DNA from 3 places in the Rhizobium sp. rho-13.1 genome. Region 1 is predicted to be linked to each of the others. Evidence: predicted binding sites of a transcription regulator. Region 1 holds the regulator's gene; each other region holds the start of a gene.
The links. Region 1 encodes LexA, which represses DNA repair genes until DNA is damaged. Its sites were predicted from a motif close to TGTTCNNNNTGTGTTCNG; they were not measured.
Positions count from the first base shown of each region.

Region 2: a site for LexA is predicted at 3,256-3,273, ahead of EQW76_RS11890 (helicase-related protein). Genes of this name have one in related genera too.
Region 3: a site for LexA is predicted at 3,317-3,334, ahead of recA (recombinase RecA). Genes of this name have one in related genera too.

Region 1 is NZ_SCFL01000001.1:225,152-231,020, reverse strand. It holds gene eno (phosphopyruvate hydratase) at 1-702, opposite strand, end outside; gene kdsA (3-deoxy-8-phosphooctulonate synthase) at 850-1,695, opposite strand; gene EQW76_RS01355 (VOC family protein) at 1,692-2,576, opposite strand; gene lexA (transcriptional repressor LexA) at 2,742-3,461, shown strand; gene EQW76_RS01345 (ComEC/Rec2 family competence protein) at 3,442-5,869, opposite strand, start outside.
Region 2 is NZ_SCFL01000003.1:135,063-140,931, reverse strand. It holds gene EQW76_RS11890 (helicase-related protein) at 1-3,051, opposite strand, end outside; gene EQW76_RS11885 (DUF3309 family protein) at 3,549-3,704, shown strand; gene EQW76_RS11880 (YMGG-like glycine zipper-containing protein) at 3,754-4,005, shown strand; gene EQW76_RS29035 (hypothetical protein) at 4,188-4,337, shown strand; gene phbB (acetoacetyl-CoA reductase) at 4,368-5,093, opposite strand; gene EQW76_RS11870 (acetyl-CoA C-acetyltransferase) at 5,152-5,869, opposite strand, start outside.
Region 3 is NZ_SCFL01000001.1:500,290-506,158, reverse strand. It holds gene EQW76_RS02710 (PAS domain-containing sensor histidine kinase) at 1-308, shown strand, start outside; gene EQW76_RS02705 (DMT family transporter) at 326-1,222, opposite strand; gene EQW76_RS02700 (pseudouridine-5'-phosphate glycosidase) at 1,303-2,229, opposite strand; gene EQW76_RS02695 (carbohydrate kinase family protein) at 2,276-3,220, opposite strand; gene recA (recombinase RecA) at 3,461-4,549, shown strand; gene alaS (alanine--tRNA ligase) at 4,713-5,869, shown strand, end outside.

The DNA.
Region 1 (5,869 bases):
TTCGCCGGGACGATAGCCGGCCTTCTCGATCGACTTCATGATGAAGTCCAGGGCTTCCGGCGCGCTCTTCAGGCCCGGTGCGAAACCGCCTTCGTCGCCGACATTGGTGTTATGACCCTGGGCCGACAGCTCCTTCTTCAGCACGTGGAAAACTTCGGAGCCCATGCGGACGGCATCGGAGAAGGTTTCTGCACCGACGGGGAGAATCATGAATTCCTGGAAGTCGATCGGGTTGTCGGCGTGGGCACCGCCGTTGATGATGTTCATCATCGGCACAGGCAGAAGGCTGGCATAAGCGCCGCCGACGTAGCGATAGAGCGGCAAGTCGGCGCTCTGGGCAGCGGCCTTGGCGACGGCGAGCGATACACCGAGGATGGCGTTGGCGCCGAGGCGGGACTTGTTGGCCGTGCCATCCAGCTCAATCATCAGGTTGTCGATCTGGATCTGGTTTTCAGCATCGAGACCGCCGATGGCCTCAAAAATCTCGGTATCGACGGCTTCTACAGCCTTTTCGACGCCCTTGCCGTGGTAACGCGAGCCACCATCGCGCAATTCGACTGCCTCGTGGGCACCTGTCGAGGCGCCCGACGGGACTGCGGCGCGACCCATGCTGCCGTCTTCCAGATATACGTCGACTTCGACAGTCGGGTTGCCGCGGCTGTCGAGAATCTCGCGGGCGATAATGTCGGTGATTGCGGTCATGGCTGGTTCCTGCTCGCTGGTTATAATCGATTGAAATCTCTAAATCGAAGGCGTGACAATTACAATGCCATCACGCGCTTCGAATGAGGGAACGTCATAGCCGACTAAACCAAGATCATGTCAGCCTGTTGAACGCTCCCGCAGATGCTAGGCCTTGGCGATGGCGTCGAATGCCAGTAGCTTTTCGAGCAGCTGCGGCATGTCTTTCAGATGCACCATGTTGGGGCCATCGGACGGCGCATGGTCGGGATCCTCGTGGGTTTCGATAAAGACGCCGGCGACGCCGACGGCAACGGCCGCGCGGGCAAGGGTTTCCACGAATTCGCGCTGGCCGCCTGACGATGCGCCCTGGCCACCGGGCTGCTGCACGGAGTGGGTAGCATCGAAGATCACCGGAGCGCCCATCGCCGCCATGATCGGCAGCGAGCGCATATCGGAGACCAGCGTATTGTAGCCGAAGGAGGCTCCGCGTTCGCAGAGCAGGATATTCGGGTTTCCGCTGTCGTTAAGCTTGGCCAGCACGTTCTTCATGTCCCAGGGGGCGAGGAACTGACCCTTCTTGACGTTGATGATGCGGCCGGTCTTGGCGGCAGCGACCAGAAGATCGGTCTGGCGCGACAGGAAAGCCGGGATCTGCAGGACATCCACGGTCTTGGCGACAAGCGCGCACTGCTCTTCCGTGTGGATGTCGGTGAGCACCGGGAAACCGTATTCCTGCTTCAGATCGGCGAAGATCTCCAGAGCCGCTTCCAGCCCAAGGCCGCGCTGGGCGGACAGGGATGTGCGGTTGGCCTTGTCGAAGGACGACTTGTAGACGAGCCCGATACCGAGCGAGGCGCAGAGTTCCTTGAGCTTGCCGGCTATCGTGAAGGCATGGTCGCGGCTCTCCATCTGGCAGGGACCGGCAATCAGCGAGAGGCGCTTGCTGTTGGAGAAAGTGACCTTGCCGGGGCCTTCGCCGGCGACCACGTCCGAATTTGTCGAATGGCTCATGCTGTCTCCTCGAAGGCAAACAATGCCCCCTGCCCGGGAGCGGCCTTCACCAGAATAGTGTTGCTCTTGCGTGTGTAGGTCACGCCGTTACCAGCCAAATGCGCTTCTGTCACGGAAAGATCGCGAACGGCAAAGACGATTGCCCGCCCCCGCAGGCCCGGATCTTCACCGGATGGCGCCACCTCATAGAAGGCCTCCATCCCCTCGCCGCTCAAGATGTCGATTTCCACATTGGCCGACGATGCTGTGATGCCAAAGGAATGCGGAGCGATTGCGGCACCATTGCCAACTTCGCTGATGAGCCCGGAAAACGCCTCCGGACTGGCGGAGGACAGTACAATGCGCGAAATGCCGAGAACGCCGTTCGGATGCCTCTCCAGCGCGCTGCGATCCGTCGGCATCGCATTGATGCGCTCGCAGGTGAAAACGAAGAAATCCGGGGCACGCAAATCTGCAGCGAAGGCAAGTCGAAAGCCGGCGATCGATTCGGACCCGTCCGGCATGCGCAACGGCCTTTCGAACTCGAGGATCTTGCCGCCCGAGACCCCGCTGTCGAGAAAGCGCTGCTGGTCGCTTTCAGCATTGCCGGTTGCGAAGGCAATGGAGGAAAAACCATCGTCGCCGACGCGAAACCGGAAAGCCTGGTCGCGCGCGACGAAGACATTGCCGGCCAGCGCCGACGCCTCGCACTCCGAGAGACTGGCAATGCCGAGTGGCTCGAGATAGGTCTTGTCGGCAAAGAAAACGCAAGCATTTTCAGTACCAAAGGGATGCCGTGCATCGGCAGCGACAGTGAAGCCGACCTTGCTCAGCCGCTGGCGCGCAGAGGCTATATCACAGGTCGGCAGGACCAGATGGTCGATCGGGTAGGCTGCTGTCATGGTTTGTCTCCACCCTGCGAAGCCGTCAGCGACCGCAGCGCGACATGATCTTCCAAAAACGCGATTATTCCAACGGCGTTCACAAAGATTTAGTCACTTGCGGAACACATATGGAACAGATAGTGTCCGTTCTGGCTTTGTTTCGCACTTGGAGCACGAAAAACGATGTTGACGCGCAAGCAACAGGAACTGCTTCTCTTCATTCACGAACGAATGAAAGAGTCCGGCGTGCCGCCTTCTTTCGATGAAATGAAGGATGCGCTGGATCTGGCGTCGAAATCAGGCATCCATCGGCTGATCACGGCGCTGGAGGAACGCGGCTTCATTCGCCGCCTGCCGAACCGGGCGCGTGCCATCGAGGTCATCAAGCTTCCCGAGGCCTATAACCCGAATGCGCAGCCACGGCGCGGCTTTTCGCCGAGCGTCATCGAAGGCAGCCTTGGCAAGACGCCGGCTGTTGCCGCAGCGCCGACAAAGCCCGCAGTCGACGACCGCAGCGGCTCCGTCTCGCTGCCGGTCATGGGCCGAATCGCTGCCGGTGTTCCCATTGCCGCGATCCAGAACAACACCCACGACATCATGGTTCCAGCCGACATGGTCGGCGCCGGCGAGCATTACGCGCTCGAGGTGCGAGGCGATTCGATGATCGAGGCCGGCATCTTCGACGGCGATACGGTGATCATCCGAAATGCCAGTACGGCGAGCCCCGGCGACATCATCGTCGCCCTCGTCGATGACGAGGAGGCCACGCTCAAGCGCTTTCGCCGCAAAGGTGCCTCCATTGCACTCGAGGCAGCCAACCCGGCCTACGAGACCCGCATCTTCGGCCCGGACAGGGTGAAGATCCAGGGGCGGCTTGTCGGCCTCATCCGCCGGTATCACTGACCGGTGACGTGGCGTCGGTACCGGTGAAAGCGGGCTTTCGCCAGTCGTAGGCTCGATGCCTCTCCCATGGACGGTCAAGGGCGCTGAACGCGGTGATGAACTCTGGCTTAGGAGAGCTTAAGTTGACCTCTATGGAACCTGTTTTGCGTAACGAAGCGCCGGTGTAGAGCACTGCACCGGACCGACAGCGATCAAGGCGAAGTTTGACCGGCGTGATGACAATGTCGGCGGTATCGCAGGCCGGCCCCAGATAAGCCGCGTCGGAGATAGTCACCAGCATCGCGCCCGTCTCGAGCATGGCAACGCACCAATCGCGACCATGGCAGGCAAACCCGCCGTCGACCGCATTGTCCAGAGCAGTTTCCATTGCTGACCGCAATGTGGCCTGATGCTCCGCATCCATACGGGTCGAGGGGCGGCCACGAACGGAATGGGACGGGGTCGAGTTGTCCGGCGGCAGCATTTGCGGCGGCGTATCCTCTGACACCAGCAGGGCTCGCTTCCATTGCTGATAGATAAAATCCGGGGGGCGTTCGCGGTTGCGCTCGAGGCGCCCCTGCCGGAACAGGGCGACGAGTTCGCCATCCTCCGAAATCAGCAGTTCCGATTTCTGGAGAGACGGTTGGAAGGCGGCGAAGGTCACCGAGGCTGCAATCAGCAACGCGCCGGCATGGCGCATAGGCGTCCGCAGCACCGTCATCAGCAGGAAGCCGGCAATAATGGTCGGGAAAAGTCCGGCAGGCAGGCGCGCGAAGGGCACATTGCCACCCCATGCCGCCACCGTCTTTGCGATGACCATGACGATATCGAGTCCCCACCCGGTGACTAGCCAGAATACGCCGTCTAGGCCGAAAGGCATCATCAGCATGGCAAGCATGCCGATCGGCATGACGATGAATGACACCACCGGCATGGCGGCAAGGTTGGCAACGAGGCCATAGGTCGCCAGCCTGTGAAAATGCTCAATCGAAAAGATCGCCGTCGACGCGCCGCCGATGAACGATGTCATGGCGACGCCTGTGAAGAAGCGGCTGACCGCCCGCACCGGCATCGGTGCCCGGAAAGCGGCAAACCGCCGCTCGCGGGGCGGACGTCCCTTCCATAGCGAATAGCCGGATACAAGGGCGATGGTCGCCGCATAGGACATCTGGAAACTCGGGCCGAGGATCTGCGACGGCGAGAGCACCAGGATGGCGATGGCCGATAGGGCGACATTGCGCAGGCTGAAGGATGGTCTGTCGAACAGCACCGCGACCAGCATGATCGCCATCATGATGAAGGCCCGTTCGGCCGATACCCCGAAGCCGGAAATGAAATAATAGGCGGTGACGGTGATCAGCGCACCGACGGCTGCAATTTTCTTGGTCGGAAAAGCCTGCGCCAATCCGGGAAACAGGCTCAGTACATGCCGGAGGCCGACATAGAAGATACCGGCCGACAAAGCCATATTCAGTCCCGAGATGGCGATGATATGGGCGAGGCCGGACACCCTTAGGGCATCCGTCGTTTCCGGCGAAATCGCCCGACGTTCGTCGTTGACCAGCGAAGCCGCGAAGGCGCCGGTGTCGCCGGGCAGGATCGAGCGGATTCGGTCTCCGATATGGCCGCGCAGCCCAGTCAGCCAGCGGTCGATCCTTTGGAGCGTGGTTCGCTCGCTGGTGTCGTCGACGCTGGCCATCATCAGTTGCGGCGTACCGTAGAAGAAACCGTTGGCACCGGTGCCTTCGAAATAGGCAGTGAACGCAAAATCGTGGAGGCCGGGCAGCGCAGGGCCTGCTGGCGGGCTTAACCGGGCCCTGCCCTCAACCACATCTCCGAGTTCGAACGGTACATCCTGGCCGCGCACAAGAAGGGATATCTGCTCCGGTGGCCGCCGAACGACAGGCGCGTCTGTCGCCAGCAGATCCAGCACGTAGCGCCACCGCCCTTTATCGTCCACTTCGCGGCGCTGAACTTGGCCGGTGATGGTGGTGGTCACGGGCGAGTCCAGCATGATCGTCGAGGCCCGCCACGTCTCCCACTCAGCGAGAAGCATGCCGAGCAGGCCCAGCGCCGCAGCGAACGCCAGATGCCGCAGCATCGGGCTCAGATTGTGTTTCAGGAGGCAAACGGCGGCGAGCACGAGGAAGCCCGCCGCAATGCCCGTCAGCGGCGGATTGCCCGGCAACTCGAACCAGATAATCGCGCCGCAGCCGATATAGACGGGCGCAAACAGCATCGCGCGACCGTGGGCGGCCTCTTCCGCAAGCATGCCGGCGGTAGCGATTCGCCACCCGTTGAGCGAAAGGGCAGCGCGCTTCGGCCACGGCACGGCGTGTTGCGTGCGGGCAGGCATCCGTCCAAGCTTGGCAACGGCGTTGACAGTGGCGCGCGACCGCTCGGCGAGGCCGAGAAATACCTGGCGGTGA
Region 2 (5,869 bases), on a different contig from region 1:
GCGCTCGCCGCCGCGATGATCGGGACGCTTGCCCTGCTGCTGCGGCGGACGACCGCCGCCGCCGTCCTTGCCACCGCGCGGCCCGCCGCGATTGTCGCGTGCTTCGCGATTGCCTTCGCCCTGCGGCTGGTCGCCGGATGGGCGACGATTGGTGTTTGGCTGCGCATTGGCCTGATCCTGGCCAGCGCGTGGACCCTGTTGACCACGGCGCTCGCCCTGGCGCGGAGCCGGACGCTGGTTGTCGTTGCGGCCACCCAGCCGCCACAGCAATACCGGCTTCGGCGGCTCGGCAGCGACCGCGTCGACTGGAGCGCCTTCGGCCGCAGCTTTTGACGGAGCCACATCGGTAACGGCAGCCTCTGCTGCGCTTTCAGGCGCAACGTCTTTGGCGGCTTCCGGCTCGGCAACAGGAGCATCTTCCGAAACCGCTGCGGACACTTCCGCGACTGTTTCCGCGACGGCCTCTGACTGGGTCGCCACGGCAGCTTCGGCTTCAGCTGTCTCTGGGTGCGGCGTAGAGGATCCGTCGACTGGTGCCAATACGTTTGTCGCAGCGACTGGCGTAGCGTCCTGCTTGCTGAGGTGAATTGCAGCTTCTTCGGCCGGCACGGCATCGGCGCGATAGCCGAGGCCCTTCAGGATCTCTTCCATATCGTCGAGCGTAGCACCAAGAATGGACAGCATCGCCGTCGTCGTTGTGAAGCGCCGGCCATCATAGGCACCGTCCGGACGGGAAGGCTGGCCGGGCTTCCACTGCAGCAGCGGCCGGATAAGATCGGCAAGGCGCTCGAGAATGTCGATGCGCACGGCACGCTTGCCAAGGAAACGGAAGCCGGCGAGCTTGTAGAAGGTGCGCTCATAGGTCGAATCCGTGACCACGGATGTGCGGCCGGCAGCCAGGACCGGGATGAGATCGCCATAGCCCGGCTTGTCGATGCCGTCGTTTTTCAGCGCCCAGAGCAGGGTGATGAGCTCAGCCGGAGCCGGCTTCAGCAATGCTGGAACGAAAATATGATAGGCGCCGAAGCGGATGCCATAGCGGCGCATCGAGGCGCGCGCATCCTGGTCCAGCGACTTCACTTCTTCCGTGACATCGCGGCGGGACAGCACGCCGAGGTTCTCGACGACCTGGAAAGCCAGACCCTTGGCAAGGCCTTGCAGGTCTTCAGCGCGAGAGAGGTCGTCGAGCGGCTTCAGCACCGTCGAAATGTGATGATTGACGAAGCGCTCGATGCGGGCGGCAACATGTTCGCGCGCATGGCCGGTCAGCTGCTCGTCGGCAAGCAGGATGACGCGTGGGCGCATGATATGGTCGCTGCCGGTAAGCCGCGCCACGGGGTCGCCGAGCCAGCGCACCGAACCATCGGAGCCGATCGCCAGATCGCCGTTGCCTGCCGCATGAATGCGGGCAGCGCGCGCCTCGAATTCCAGACCCAGCGCTTTGAGCGACGCGTTCTGCACGGCTTTGGCGTCGGGACCGTCAGTCCCGCCGATAGGAGAGAACCGGAACCCGGTCAACTGCCCGACATGATGCCCTTCGACGAAGACATCTCCATTTACACTGATTTCAGCTTCCAGCATTGCATTCTCTCTCAGGCGCTTCATGAGCACAGATGTCCTGCGATCAACAAAGCGGTTCGTCAACCTTTCATGTAACGCGTCGGACAATCGATCTTCGATTTCCCGCGTCTTTTCTTGCCAGTGTGTCGGATCGGCAAGCCAACCGGGCCGATTCGAAACATAGGTCCAAGTTCTTATCTGCGCGATTCGCGCCGAAAGCGTGTCTATCTCGCCATCGGTCCGGTCGGCGCGCCGGACTTGCTCGGCCATGAAATCCTCGTTCACCGTGCCATGTTGCACGAGATCGGAAAACAGGGACGAAATCAAATCGGCATGTTGGGCCGGTGTGATACGCCGATAATCCGGCAATGCACAGGCTTCCCATAATTTTTCTACATTCGCCCGGCCGACGGCGAGGCGCGCAACCTCCGGATAACCGGTCAGTTGCTCCAAAGCCTGCTGGTCGACGGAAGGCAACGAACGTGTCAGCCCATGGATGCGCGGCGGCGCATCGAGGCTGAGCTTCAGCGCGGCGACGGAGGAAAAGTCGAGATCCTTCGTGCGCCATTGCAACACTTTGACGTTGTCGAACTGGTGGCTCTCGATGCGGCGAACGAGATCGGCATCGAAGGGATCGACCTGGCCGGTAACACCGAACGTCCCGTCGCGCAGATGGCGACCGGCACGGCCGGCAATCTGCCCGAGTTCACCAGGATTGAGATGACGGAACTGGTAGCCATCGAATTTCCTGTCCTGGGCAAACGCGACGTGATCGACATCAAGATTGAGGCCCATGCCGATGGCATCGGTAGCGACGAGGTATTCGACATCGCCGTTCTGGTAAAGCTCGACCTGGGCATTGCGCGTGCGTGGGCTTAGGGCACCGAGGACCACGGCCGCCCCGCCGCGCTGGCGACGGATCAGTTCGGCAATGGCGTAGACCTCATCCGCTGAAAACGCGACGATGGCGCTACGCTGCGGCAGCCGGGTAATCTTCTTCTGGCCGGCATAGGCAAGATGGGAAAGCCTTGGCCGCTCGACAACGGTAATTCCCGGCAACAGATGCTCCAGGATCGGCCGCATGGTGCCCGCGCCGAGAAGCAATGTCTCGTCGCGGCCGCGCAGATGCAGGATACGATCAGTGAAGATATGACCGCGCTCGAGATCGCCGGCGAGTTGCACCTCGTCGATGGCAACGAAAGAGGCCCGCGTCTCGCGCGGCATCGCCTCGACAGTGCAGACGGAGTAACAGGCGTTAGGCGGGGCGATCTTTTCTTCGCCGGTAAACAGCGCAACGTTCTTGATACCGACTTTCTCGACAAGCCGCGTGTAGACCTCGCGCGCCAGAAGCCGCAGCGGAAGGCCGATCATGCCATTGCCGTGCGCGACCATGCGCTCGATGGCGTAATGGGTCTTGCCGGTATTTGTCGGTCCGAGCACCGCGGTTACACCGCGACCGCTCAAAATCATGGGCTGCGAAGTCAGGGTCATTGGTCCATGCGAAGATGAGGCGCAGCAGCCTTCAGGGTCAGGAACGCTTGTTGTAAGCTTCCCCACAGATGACCAGCCTAGGTGGCAAAGGCAAGGCCCGGAAGGCAAAACAATTTTTTAGACACCCGGATAATACTGGTCATTTGCCACAGACGGGAAGCAAAGTGGCCTCGGACGACCTGCGGGAGCGGTTTGGAACGCCCCCGGAACAAAGAGGCTACGAATCGCTGACTCGCCCGGATTCATGATCCGTTCACGCCTAGATATCGTCACTACGCCGGCCAAAAGCACCAGATGATGAATCGTCGTCGGCGCCGACGTGACAGCATCTTCAGGGCGAGAGCAGCATCCAGCCATGAAAAACCGCTGAGCCGGCTATAAAATCTCCCCAATAAGCCATTGTCCCAAATAATCGAGATAGTTGGCGGGAACAACTTTATGTGAGCCGCGTTTATGGCATCAGCAAACAAATGCTTTCGAAGTGAAGGGAACTGACCATGCTCGGCACGATACTGCTCGTCGTACTCGTATTGCTCCTGGTGGGCGCACTGCCAAACTGGGGCTACAGCAGCAGCTGGGGTTATGGTCCTTCTGGTGGCCTTGGTCTCATCGTCGTCATCATTCTGGTGCTCGTCCTGATGGGGCGGATTTAATTCGTAATTTGTGCTAGACCAATATGGTCTATTATCTAGGGAGCAAGACATGAAAAAACTGATTATCGCAGTTGCACTCATCGGCACACTCGCATCGTGCACGCCGGAAGAGCGCGGCACAGCCATTGGTGCAGGCACCGGTGCCGTCATCGGTGGTGCCGTCACCAATAGCTGGGGCGGTGCTGCTGTCGGCGCCGTTGCAGGCGGCCTCGTCGGTAACCTGATCGGCCACTCGGAACGTCGTGGCTACTGCATCTATCGCGACCGTTATGGCCAGCGCTACGAAGCACGTTGCCGCTAAGCTTCGGCATGAAGTTGGAATTGGGCGCTTCGGCGCCCTTTTTCATGCCGTCAACACACTGTTGACGATGACGTGAACTTCAACCCCTTTCAATTCGGTGTTGCTGTACCGATATTGATGGAACGCGAGCAATATTGTTTGAGCCGGGCTACCGGGTGCTCGCCGAAAGGATCGACTTTTCCATGGTTGAACTCGTCACATATATCGCTGCTTTGGGTGTCATCGCTGCCGCTGCCGTTACCTCGACCGTTGCCGTGCGGGCGGCCCAGCGCAAGGAGCAAAGCCGGGTGCTCGTGCCTGTTCGCTCGCGCCCGCGGAATGCACGCCGCTAGCTCGCCACTTCATAGACGAAGATAAATCCGTCAGACGAAAAGCTGGCCGCCATTTGCCGTGATCGTGGAGCCGGTGATGAACCCGGCGTCATCGGCAACGAGGAATACGACGCAACGGGCAACTTCTTCCGGCTCCCCCAGCCTGCCAACCGGAATTTGCGGCAGGATATAACCGTTCATTACCTTTTCCGGCACCGACAGCACCATCTCCGTGCCGATATAGCCAGGGCAGATCGCATTGACGGTAATGTTCTTGGCAGCGCCTTCTTGCGCCAGCGCCTTGGTAAAGCCGATATCCCCCGCCTTTGCGGCCGAATAGTTGGCTTGGCCCATCTGGCCTTTCTGGCCATTGATCGACGAGATATTGACGACCCGCCCAAAATTTCTCTCCCGCATGCCCGCCCACACATGGTGCGTCATGTTGAAAAGACCGTTCAGGTTCGTATTCACCACCTCATGCCACTGCTGCGGCGTCATCTTGTGGAACATCGCATCGCGGGTGATGCCGGCGTTGTTGACCAGGATCTCCACCGGGCCGACGTCAGCCTCGACCTGGGCAATGCCCTTGCCGCAAGCCTCGTAGTCCGTGACGTCCCAGCGATAGACGGCAATGCCCGTCACGCTGTTAAAGGCTTCGGCTCTTTCATCGTTGCCGGCATAGGTCGCGACGACCCGATAGCCGGCATTGTGCAACGCCATGGAAATGGCGGCGCCGATGCCGCGGGTGCCCCCGGTGATGAGTGCTACTCTGCTCATAGTCCGTTCCCCAGTGCCGCTGCCTACCACGCAGCCCGCAGACCCCATGGCAGACTGTTTAAAACGCCTCGATACACATGGCTACCCCCATGCCGCCGCCAATACACAGGGTCGCAAGACCCTTACGTGCACCGCGCCGCTTCATCTCGAACAACAAAGTGGTCAGAATACGGGCGCCCGATGCGCCAATCGGGTGACCGATGGCAATCGCCCCGCCGTTGACATTGACGATGGCGGGATCGAAGCCCAGTTCGCGGCTGATCGCGCAGGCCTGTGCCGCGAAGGCCTCGTTGGCCTCCACGAGGTCGAGGTCGCCAACCGTCCAGCCAGCTTTTTCCAGCGCCTTCCGCGAGGCCGGAATGGGGCCGGTGCCCATGATTTGCGGATCCACGCCCGCGGTTGCCCAGGAAACGATCCGGCCCAGTGGACGGATTCCACGACGTTCGGCTTCCCCCTCGCTCATCAGCACCGTTGCGGCAGCACCGTCGTTTAGCCCGGATGCGTTGCCGGCGGTAACCGTCCCCTCTTTGTCGAACACAGGACGGAGCCGCGCCATGCCCTCCAGCGTCGATCCGTGGCGGATGTACTCGTCGCTATCGACGGTCACGTCGCCCTTACGGCCGGCGATTGTGAAGGCCACGATCTCATCCCTGAAACGTCCGGCCTGCTGGGCTGCCTCGGCCTTGTTCTGGGAAGCGACGGCAAAGGTATCCTGGTCATCGCGGGACAGCTCAAACTGCTTGGCGACGTTTTCGGCGGTGATACCCATGTGATAG
Region 3 (5,869 bases), 280 kb from region 1:
TGCTGGAAACGCGCGGCTACACCGTGCATGAGGCTGGGTCCGGCGTCGAGGCGCTGGAAATTCTCGAGGAACTCGAAGGCAAGGTCGATGTCGTCGTCTCCGACGTGGTGATGCCGGAAATGGATGGGCCGACGCTGCTGCGCGAATTGCGCAAGATCTATCCGGATATGAAGTTCATCTTCGTCTCGGGCTATGCCGAGGATGCGTTTGCGCGCAACCTGCCGGCGGATTCGAAGTTCGGCTTCCTGCCGAAGCCGTTTTCGCTGAAACAACTGGCTGTCGCCGTTCGCGAGATGCTGGACAGCTGATCGGCAAGCGTGACGGTTCAGCCGCGTCGGGCGATCAGGATGCCGGCCAGCACGATGGCGCCACCGATGGCCTGCAGCGGGCCGATGCTCTCACTCAGCAGCGCCCAGGCCAGTAAGGCGGCGACCACCGGCTGCAGCAACAACGTCAGCGATGAGAATGCGGCCGGCAGGTAGGCGAGCGCATAGGTGATCGCCACCTGGCCGCCGGCATGGCTGATGAAGGCCAGCCCGATCAGCATGAGCCAGCCGAACAGGCTTGGTGGCAGCATGACGCCCTCGATCATGAGGGCCACCGGGAAAAGACAGATGGTTGCGGCGGCCGTGCTCCAGACCATGATCTGCAGCGTGTCGAACCGGGTTCTGAGCCTGCCGATCACCAGAATATATCCGGCGTAGAACAGCGCTGCGACTGTTGCCAGGCCATCTCCCCTGAGATCGCCGTTGGCAAGACCGGAAAGGCCGCCCTTCAGGGTGACGATGCCGACCAGCGCCGTTGCCAGCCCGAGCAGGAAAAGTGTGGTGATCCGGGCGCCGAGGAACAGCCAGCCGATGGCTGCGACGAAAATCGGCGCCAGATTGGCAAGCAGCGTCGCATTGGCAACGGATGTCATGTGGATGGAGAGGTGCCAGGTGACGAGATCCGTGGCGAGGAACAGCCCCGGCAGGACCAGCATCAAGCATTCCGACAGGTTACGCGGTTGAACAGCGGACTTCCGGCGGCTGGCGAGTGAGACGAGAAGTAGCGGCAGGAGCGCCAGCGCCACACGCCAGAACGCCGTGGCAAGCGGACCCACCTCAGACAGGCGTACGAAAATCGGTGAGCCACCGATGGCAGCGCCGCCAAGTATCAGGGCTGCCAGCGGTATGCGGCTGTCGCGTGGCCCTGCGTCGGCTAGAGGTAAGATATCTGGCACGGGAGGTTTCCTGCTAGCGTCCTGAAACGAAAAACCGCGCCGGAGACCGGCGCGGCAGCTTCGGTGCGCGACGTTTCTGCTTAATCCGCCAGAGCGACGGCGATTTCGGCAGCGAGCCGTGCATTGTTTTCGACCAGCGCGATGTTGGTTTTCAGGCTGCGGCCACCAGTGATGTCGAAGATCGTGCTGAGCAGGTAGGGCGTGACGGCCTTGCCGACCACTTCCTCGCGCTCGGCGCTGTCGAGCGCGCGCTCGATGTAGATCTCCATTTCCTCGCGCTCGATCTGGTCTTCCTCCGGCACGGGATTGGCAACCAGCATGCCGCCATCGATACCCAGCTGCTCGCGCATAGTCTGGAAATTGGCGATTGCCGCCGGGCTGTTCAGCGTCAGCGGGCTTGGCAGGCCGGAGGCACGCGACCAGAAGGCAGGGAATTCCGGGCTGCCGAAGGTGACGACGGGAACACCACGGGTCTCCAGGACTTCCAGCGTCTTCGGGATATCGAGGATTGCCTTGGCGCCGGCGCAGACAACGATGACGCCGGTACGTGCCAGCTCCTCGAGGTCGGCCGAGATATCGAAGCTGGTCTCGGCGCCGCGATGCACACCACCGATGCCGCCGGTGGCAAACACCTTGATGCCAGCCCGGGCTGCCGCAATCATCGTGGCTGCAACCGTGGTTGCCCCGGTGCGGCGCTCCGCAATTGCAAAGGCTAGGTCGGCGCGCGATACTTTCATCGCGTCCGTGGTCTGGGCGAGGCTCTCGAGCTCGGCCGGTTCAAGACCGATGTGCAACGTTCCGTGGATGACAGCAATGGTGGCCGGGACGGCGCCTTCCTCGCGGATGATCGCCTCGACGCTGCGGGCCATGTCGATGTTGCCGGGATAGGGCATGCCATGGGTGATGATCGTCGATTCGAGCGCGACGATCGGTGCGCCGCGTGCCTTGGCAGCGGCAACTTCGCTTGAATAGGAGATCGGCAACAGCGCGGAAAATGGTTTGGTCATGGTCTTGTCCACCTGAATTTGCGGGTTTGATGGGCGGGATGGGGCTTCATGACAGTATTTTGGGCGCGCCGACAAGGGCGAGAACCTGACGAAGATGCTCCGGCGACAGATTAGCGGCCGTTGCAAACGGCGACTGAACCGTGATTGCGGCCGCTGCAGCGCCGTGGCGCACCGCCTCGGCGAGATCGAGACCGTCCATCAGCGCCGAAAGCACCCCGGCCGCTAGCGAATCGCCGGCGCCAGTGACGTCGGCGACGTCGTCCACAGCTGGCGGCTCCAAGGTGAGGGTGATGCGGCCGTCAAAGGCGACGAGAGGCTGCTGCCCTCGCGTGATGACGCCACCCTTGAGACCAAGGGCCTGCAACTGGCTCACCCACTGCAGCGGATCGTCCGGCCTGCTGCCGGTGAGGGCTGCGGCTTCCGACTGGTTGAGAAACAGATAGTCGATATCGGCAAGGCAGGGTTTGAGGCGCACGACCTTGGCCGGGGAGATGGCAATGGCTGCCAGCGGCTTGCCGAGATCGACCGCCTTGCGGGCAATCGCAGCCAGTGTTTCGGCCGGCAGATTGGCGTCGAAGAGAATGAGGTCCGCCGATGCGAATGAATCGCGGATGGCGCGGATCAGCAGGCGGCGAGGGCTGAAGAGCTTGTAGAGCTCCATATCGGCCAACGCGATGACCAGGTTTCCGTCTTTTTCGATGATCGCCGTGTAGCTCGGCGTCGTGCGATCGAGAAAGACGAACGGGCGGTCGTCGACGCCAGCCTCGCGGGCGGCGGCCGCCACCATGTCGCCAAGAGCATCGCCGCCGCGAGGCGAGATCATCCGCACGTCATGGTGAAGCCGGGCGAGATTGCGGGCCGCATTGAAGCCGCCGCCGCCCGGTTCCTCGAACCAAGCGCCCGGATTGCTGGCGCCTGGATCGGTCTCTCCGAAGATGCGGCCACGCCTGTCGATGTGAGCGCCGCCGAGCACGAGAATTTGCTTAGACATACCCAGCCCCGGTCATTTCGAAAGAGCCGAATCGACCCGCATTTGCAAACCCCAGAAAGCCTGCTGAGGATCGCCTAAGTCTTTGCGGCAAAAAAGGAAAACAAATATAGAACAAAGGTCATTTTACCTTTTTGTTTCAATTATTTGAAGGCCCCTTGCGGAACCGGAACAAATCAAGTACAAAAACGACATCAACTGCTTCATTGCCTGTGCGGCTTCAATAACCTAAAGGTGGATCTCATGTCACAGAATAGTTTGCGGCTCGTAGAGGAAAAATCGGTGGACAAAAGCAAGGCGCTCGAAGCCGCACTCTCTCAGATCGAGAGGGCATTCGGCAAGGGCTCGATCATGAAGCTCGGCTCGAATGAAAGCATCGTCGAGATCGAGACAGTATCCACGGGCTCCTTGAGCCTCGATATCGCACTTGGCATCGGTGGATTGCCGAAGGGGCGTATCGTCGAGATCTATGGACCGGAAAGCTCGGGCAAGACGACGCTGGCGCTGCAGACCATTGCCGAAGCCCAGAAAAAGGGCGGCATCTGCGCCTTCGTCGACGCCGAACATGCGCTCGACCCGGTCTATGCCCGCAAGCTCGGCGTCGATCTCCAGAACCTCCTGATCTCGCAGCCCGACACCGGCGAGCAGGCTCTCGAAATCACAGACACGCTGGTACGCTCCGGCGCCATCGACGTTCTGGTCATCGACTCCGTTGCGGCCTTGACGCCGCGAGCTGAAATCGAAGGCGAAATGGGCGACAGCCTGCCAGGCCTGCAAGCACGCCTGATGAGCCAGGCGCTGCGCAAGCTGACCGCGTCGATCTCGAAGTCGAACACGATGGTCATCTTCATCAACCAGATCCGCATGAAGATCGGCGTGATGTTCGGGTCGCCGGAAACGACGACCGGCGGTAACGCGCTGAAATTCTACGCCTCGGTCCGCCTCGACATCCGCCGCATCGGTGCGGTCAAGGATCGCGAAGAGGTCATCGGCAACCAGACGCGCGTCAAGGTCGTCAAGAACAAGATGGCGCCTCCCTTCAAGCAGGTCGAGTTCGACATCATGTATGGCGAAGGCGTCTCGAAGACCGGCGAACTCGTCGATCTCGGCGTCAAGGCCGGCATCGTCGAGAAGTCCGGTGCCTGGTTCTCCTATAACAGCCAGCGCCTCGGGCAGGGTCGCGAGAACGCCAAGATCTTCCTGCGCGACAATCCGGAACTGGCAAAGGAGATCGAGACGATGCTGCGCCAGAGTGCCGGCCTGATCGCCGACAAGCTGCTGGTGAACGGCGGTCCCGATGCCAACGACGGCGACGTTGCCGCCGATATGTAACGGTACCGGCCGCAAGGTCGAAGGGTAAGTTCAAGCTGTCGGCCGCACGTCTTTCGGGATGTGCGGCCGCTTTCGTTCGTGCGGCTGGACAGGATCGAGAGCGAGCGATAAAAGCCAGTGGATTTTGTATGGGGACTGCCGACGGCAGCGATAAGGGCATAGCATGAGCGGCGTAAATGAAATCCGGTCGACCTTCCTCGACTACTTCAAGACGAATGGGCACGAGATCGTTCCGTCGAGCCCGCTCGTGCCGCGCAATGATCCGACGCTGATGTTCACCAACGCCGGCATGGTGCAGTTCAAGAACGTTTTCACGGGGCTGGAACAGCGCCCTTACAAGACTGCGTCCTCGGCACAGAAATGTGTGCGCGCCGGCGGCAAGCACAACGACCTCGACAATGTCGGCTACACCGCCCGCCATCACACCTTCTTCGAGATGCTCGGCAATTTCTCGTTCGGCGATTATTTCAAGGAGCAGGCCATCGAGCTTGCCTGGAACCTGATCACCAAGGAATTCGATATCGACGCCAAGCGCTTGCTGGTGACGGTCTACCACACGGACGACGATGCCTTTAACCTCTGGAAGAAGATCGCCGGCCTGTCCGACGACCGCATCATCCGCATTCCGACCAGCGACAACTTCTGGGCGATGGGCGATACCGGCCCTTGCGGTCCTTGTTCGGAAATCTTCTACGATCATGGCGACCATATCTGGGGTGGGCCTCCCGGTTCCGCCGACGAAGACGGCGACCGGTTCATCGAGATCTGGAACCTCGTCTTCATGCAGTTCGAGCAGCTTTCAAAGGACGAGCGGGTCGACCTGCCGCGTCCGTCGATCGACACCGGCATGGGCCTCGAGCGCGTGGCGGCGCTGCTGCAGGGCAAGCACGACAATTACGACATCGATCTTTTCCGGGCGCTGATCGAGGCCTCCGAGGAAGCAACCGGAGTGATGGCTATCGGCGATAACCGGGCCAGCCACCGGGTCATCGCCGATCACCTGCGCTCGTCGGCCTTCCTGATTGCCGACGGCGTGCTGCCGTCAAACGAAGGTCGCGGCTATGTGCTGCGTCGGATCATGCGCCGCGCCATGCGCCATGCTCAGCTGCTCGGTGCCCGCGATCCGCTGATGTACAAGCTGCTGCCGACGCTGGTGCAGGAAATGGGCCGCGCCTATCCGGAGCTGGTGCGGGCGGAATCGCTGATTTCGGAAACGCTGAAGCTCGAGGAAAACCGCTTCCACAAGACCCTCGACCGTGGTCTGTCACTGCTGTCCGACGCCACCGCCACCATGGGCAAGGGCGATATGCTCGATGGCGA